One region of the Lactococcus allomyrinae genome, then DNA from elsewhere that is predicted to be linked to it. Evidence: predicted binding sites of a transcription regulator. Region 1 holds the regulator's gene; the other holds the start of a gene.
What was found. The regulator CtsR, encoded in region 1, represses protease genes until heat stress. The targets are predictions, from matches to a motif close to TTGGTCAAAAAAGGTCAAANA.

Region 1 (3,117 bases):
TTGAATGACTGATTCTGCTAATTCTTTTTTGGCTTCTGTCAGTTCTTTTTCGAGTTCTAAGCGTTTCGTTTGTTGATTTTTTACAGAAATTTTTACTGATGCCGCCGCCTCATCGAGTAAGTCAATAGCTTTGTCAGGTAATTTTCTATTTGTCATGTAACGAACACTCAAAGTCACAGCACTTTTGATGGCTTCGTCAGTAAATGCAACCCTATGGTAATCTTCAAATTTTTCTTTCAAGCCTTGAAGGATAGAAATAGCTTCGTCAGTTGTTGGTTCTTCAACATTTATCCTAGCAAGGCGACGTTCCAATGCTTCATCTTTTTCAATATATTTTTGATATTCATGATAAGTTGTTGCACCTATCATTTGAAAATCACCTCGCGCAAGTGCTGGTTTCAAAATATTTGCCGCATCATTGACTGAATCCATGCCACCACCTGCACCGATAATTGTATGAAGTTCATCAATGAAAATAATAACATCTGGGTCGCTACTTACTTCTTCTACAATTGCTGTCAAACGGTCTTCAAATTCTCCTCGAAATTTTGTACCAGCAACAACAGTCGCCATATTTAATGCCATAATCCGACTATTCATCAGTCCAACTGGAACATCTCCTGTTACAATACGTTGAGCCAGACCTTCAATAATCGCTGATTTACCTACTCCAGGTTCTCCAACAAGCACAGGATTATTTTTCGTCCGTCGACTTAATATATGAATCAAACGTTCGACTTCAGCCTCACGACCAATCATTGGGTCAAGCTTTCCTTCGCGTGCAGATTCTGTCAAATCAGAAGAAACTGAGTCCAGAGTTGGTGTTGTGGACGTCGCTGAAACTCGTTTAGCAAGGTTTCTCTTAGACATTGGTGTGACTGTTTTCCTAGCTTCGGGTATCTTTAGACCCGTCCGCTTTTCTAACTCTTTTCTGACAGATACGATATTCACTTTTTGCAATTTCAACAGTTGCAATGCAAAACCATCCTCAATTTGTAAAAGAGCATAAAGAAGGTGTTCTGTGCCTACAACCTTAGCTCCATTGTGTATCGCTAAAAGTCCCGCCAATTGAATAATTTCTTCTGCTCTAGGAGAAAATCTTAACTTTTCACGTTTAACAACAACATGGCTAGATAAATCTTCCACATCAATCAATAAATCTGAGGAATCAACTTTCATTCCGGCAAGTACACTAAAAGCAATCGAGCCAGCAGTCGTTGTCATTGCTGCTAAAATATGAGCACTTTCAATTGCACCATACTGATAATAGTAAGCATACTCTGCTGCCTTATCAAGTATTTGCTCTACAGTAGTTGTGTATTCTATATTTTCAAATTTCATCATCACGGTCCAATCTGTTTATTATACTTTTCATCATCGTTCCACGCGTAAATGGGCTGATATTTCCGTCAGTAATGACAAGTAATAGTAAGTTTCCTTCTCGTTCTGTCAGTACCTTTTCATCAAAAAGATGCTGAATGACATCATGAGCCGCCTTTACTGACAGATTTGATGGAATCTTCTGATAGAGTGCTGTCAAAAATTCATGCCGTGCCGAATAGTGGTATTTTACAATTTTGATGTAGCCTCCACCACCACGTTTTGACTCAACATCAAAACCTTTTGACGCTGTAAATCGTGTCTTAATGACATAATTTATCTGGCTAGGAACAACATCAAACTGATTTGCCAAATCAGCGCGCTTTATTTCTATTTCCTGTGCTTCTTCAAGTAACCGTCTAAGATAGGCTTCAATGATATCCGATGTGTTTTGAGTAGACATTTTTTCCATCCTTTCCTATTCTTTTCGTATTTGATATTCGTCCAGCCTTGACAAGCATTCAAAGTTGAATGAATACATTCGTACAATTATCATTTTATTATTTCAGTAATTTTCTATAATTAATCCGTTGTGAAAAACAGCCATGAGTTAACATTACTCCGCAACTGTATGGAGCATAAAATCCTGCTAGATTTTAAAATAGAATGAGTGTATATTAAATCATTTATCCTTACAATTTCTTTTATTAGGGAAAAACTTTAGCAAAGTCGGATAATCTAAAATATAATCTTTGACTATTACTGACTATTATACCTAAAATTTAGGAATTTTACCAAAAGAAGCAATTTGCAAGGAACTGACAAACTGACAGAAATTCTGTCAGTAAACAAAAAAGCTATCAGTGATAGCTTTTAATGATTAATTTTTTACTTTATTAACTGACAGTTATAATTTTAGTTTTTTCACTATTAGTACAACCAAAGATTTTCCCAATATCAATCAACGCTGACAATTTTTACTGTCATTTCGCCAACAGGTAAAGGAACATTGACTGTGTCACCCACTTTTTTACCAATAAGGACACGTGCAATAGGTGATTCATTTGAAATTTTACCAGTAAATGGGTCTGCTTCAGCAGTACCTACGATTTGATAAGACTCTTCGTCAGTTTCACCTTCTTCGACAAAAGTTACTCTTTTACCTAATGCCACTTCGTCTTTAGCTATTTTAGCGTTGTCTACAATTTCCGCATAACGAATCATTGTTTCAACTGTAGAAATACGTCCTTCTATGAAAGCTTGTTCATCTTTTGCAGCTTCATATTCTGAGTTTTCAGAAAGGTCACCATAACTACGTGCTACCTTGATACGATCAATCACTTCTGGGCGTTTTACGAGCTTAAGATTTTCAAGTTCAGCTTTTAATTTATCAAGACCTTCTTGGGTCATTGGGAATGTTTTTTCCATTTTTATTTTTCCTTTTTTTATAAACTTTATCCAGAGATGCACTCCCGGTTAAAACAATTTTTCTACTTTCCTCTCATTCAAGTGAGATACTATTATAGAAAAATCATTGCTTTATTTCAATTTATCATTAACATAAGTTTGAACATTTGCATTTTGTTCTTCTAATGTATTAGCAAAATAGACTTTGCCTGTTGTCACATCGGCAACAAAATAAAGATAATCATTTTGAGCAGGTTGAAGTACCGCTTTGATTGAGGATAGACTTGGACTATCAATTGGACCAGGTCCCGTTCCTTGATTCGCATACAAATTGTATGGAGAATCAAGATTTGTATCAATCGTTGCATCTTGCTTCAATGTTGTTTTAGC
Region 2 (3,117 bases), 640 kb from region 1:
CAGAGTAAAGCCTTGCAGCACTTTATCTTACAAGAATATTTTGCTCAATTTCCAGAGATGAGTATGAATAAATCTAAATTTGAAGAGTTGATTCATATTATCAATCGACCTCAACAATATCGTGAGAAATTGAATAAAACGGTACTTTTTGTTAAGACAAAAGATGAATTTTATATTGAAAAATATTATCCAGAATTAGAACAGAATACTGACAAAAATCTGTCAGTGCTGACAGAAAATCCTAATGATGACAGCTTTATGCAAGTGAATTTACCAGCAACGGGAAAGATTGTAATTAGAAAAAGAGCGCCAGGTGATGTGATTCTGATTAATGGTCATCATAAAAAACTAAGAAAATATTTTATTGATCAAAAAGTTCCACTTGAAAAGCGTGATAATTTACTTATTTTTGTAGAAAATGAACTCTATGCAGTAGTTGATGTTATATGCTCTGATTTGAGTAAAAGGGCTAAAAATGATAAAATGGGAAGGACATTATGGGTTAAACCCAGTGTAAGAGAGGAAAAGCAACATGCTTGATAAAATGCTTGATAGAGACATTGAAAAAGTGCTTGTTTCAGAGGATGAAATCGTCGAAAAATCTAAAGAGCTTGGCGCAGTTTTGACTAAAGAATATGCTGATAAAAATCCGTTAGTTCTAGGAATTTTAAGAGGTTCTGTTCCATTTTTGGCTGAGTTGATTAAACACATTGATGCCCATCTTGAAACAGATTTTATGACTGTTTCAAGTTATCACGGTGGTACAAAATCATCAGGTGAAGTCAAGCTGATTTTAGATGTTGATACAGCTGTTAAAGACCGCGATATTCTTATTGTTGAGGATATTATTGATACGGGACGTACTCTGAAGTATCTGAAAGAGCTTTTGGAGCATCGTGGTGCTCGTGTAAAAATCGTTACTTTACTTGATAAGCCTGAAGGACGTGTTGTTGAGATTACTCCAGATTATTCTGGTTTCACTATTCCAAATGAATTTGTTGTCGGATTTGGATTAGATTATAATGAAAATTATCGCAACCTTCCCTATGTTGGTGTCTTGAAACCAGAGGTTTACACAAAATAATTTTATTCATACTAAGACTAAAGTATGAAAAATTGTTTGACCAATACTTACTATTAGCAATCCCTCTAAAATTATGCTATAACTAGATAATCTAACTGTTACTGATAGATTTTTTGTCAGTAATAAATAAATTAAAAAGACAAGGAAAAAATGAATAACAACAAGCAACCAAAACAAGGAAATTTTGTAAAAAATATCTTCATGTGGGTCATGTTAGCTATTATCGTTGTTGTCGGGTTCAATTTCTTTTTCAGTAATAACCATTCAAACGTAGATAAAATCAGCTATTCACAATTAATGACTAAGCTCGATGATGGCAAGATTAAGACAATCACAATGCAGCCATCTGATAGTTTGATAACTGTTACAGGGGAATATAAAGAGCCAGTAAAAGTTGACAATGCGGGGAGCTTCCCACTTTTAGGAAATTCAACAACTGAAGTTAAGGAATTTCAAGCATATATTATCCCAACAGATAGTATAGTTAAAGATATGCAAAACGTTGCATCAGATAATGATGTAAAAATCAGTGTTATCCAAGCTTCATCAAGTGGTATGTGGATTCAAATCCTTTCATACATTATCCCTATGCTCCTTTTCGTGGGTGTTTTCTGGTTGATGATGGGTGGAATGGGTTCCCGTGGTGGCGGTGGCGCAGGCAATCCGATGTCATTTGGGAAATCTCGTGCCAAACAGCAAGATGGTAAGACATCAAAAGTTCGTTTTGCTGACGTTGCAGGTTCAGAAGAAGAAAAACAAGAGCTTGTTGAAGTCGTAGACTTCCTCAAAAATCCTAAGAAATATCATGATTTAGGCGCTCGTATTCCTGCTGGTGTACTTCTTGAAGGTCCTCCAGGTACAGGTAAAACTTTGCTTGCTAAGGCAGTTGCCGGTGAAGCAGGAGTTCCTTTTTACAGTATCTCGGGTTCTGATTTCGTAGAAATGTTTGTCGGTGTTGGTGCCTCACGTGTACGTGATCTTTTCGAAAACGCTAAGAAAACCTCTCCATCAATTATCTTCATTGATGAAATTGATGCTGTTGGACGTCAACGTGGCGCAGGTCTTGGTGGTGGTAACGATGAGCGTGAGCAAACTTTGAATCAACTCCTTGTAGAGATGGATGGTTTCCAAGATAATGCCAACTCTGTTATCGTTATCGCAGCTACTAACCGTTCTGATGTACTTGACCCAGCATTGTTGCGTCCAGGACGTTTTGACCGTAAGGTTCTTGTTGGTGCTCCAGATGTTAAGGGCCGTGAAGCTGTACTTCGTGTCCATGCTAAAAATAAACCACTTGATTCAAGTGTTGACCTCAAAGTTATTGCTCAACAAACTCCAGGTTTCGTTGGTGCTGACCTTGAAAATGTCCTAAATGAAGCAGCTCTTGTCGCTGCTCGCCGTAATAAGAGAGTTATTGATGCATCTGACATTGATGAAGCTCAAGACCGAGTTATTGCAGGTCCAGCGAAGAAAGACAAGAAGATTTCAGAGCATGAACGTGAAACAGTGGCTTACCATGAAGCAGGTCATACCATTGTTGGACTTGTTCTTTCAAATGCTAATACAGTCCATAAAGTTACAATTGTTCCACGTGGTCGTGCTGGTGGATATATGATTGCTCTTCCAAAAGAAGACCAGTTCCTCTTGTCTAAGGAAGATATGAAAGAAAATCTTGCAGGACTTATGGGTGGTCGCGCAGCTGAGCAAATTATCTATAACCAAATTACTACCGGAGCTTCTAATGACTTTGAACAAGCTACACGTATTGCTCGTGGAATGGTTACTCAGTATGGAATGTCTGAAAGACTTGGTACAGTTAGTTATGAAGGTGACCATGCAGTGTTCATTGGACGTGACTATGGTCAAACAAAAACTTACTCCGAAGCAACAGCAATTGCTATTGATGAAGAAATTCGTGCAATTACGAAAGAAGCTTATGATAAAGCAGTTGAAGTCATTCAAGCACATCGTGAACAACATAAAGCAATTGCGATGGCATTGCTTAAATATGAAACACTTAATGCTAAGCAAAT

Region 2: ftsH (ATP-dependent zinc metalloprotease FtsH) is a predicted target of CtsR. The motif match lies at 1,118-1,138, and genes of this name have one in related genera.

The regions. Positions count from the first base shown of each region.
Region 1 is NZ_CP032627.1:101,244-104,360, reverse strand. It holds gene D7I46_RS00585 (ATP-dependent Clp protease ATP-binding subunit) at 1-1,341, opposite strand, end outside; gene D7I46_RS00580 (CtsR family transcriptional regulator) at 1,331-1,783, opposite strand; gene greA (transcription elongation factor GreA) at 2,278-2,748, opposite strand; gene mltG (endolytic transglycosylase MltG) at 2,860-3,117, opposite strand, start outside.
Region 2 is NZ_CP032627.1:2,154,253-2,157,369, forward strand. It holds gene tilS (tRNA lysidine(34) synthetase TilS) at 1-540, shown strand, start outside; gene hpt (hypoxanthine phosphoribosyltransferase) at 545-1,084, shown strand; gene ftsH (ATP-dependent zinc metalloprotease FtsH) at 1,235-3,117, shown strand, end outside.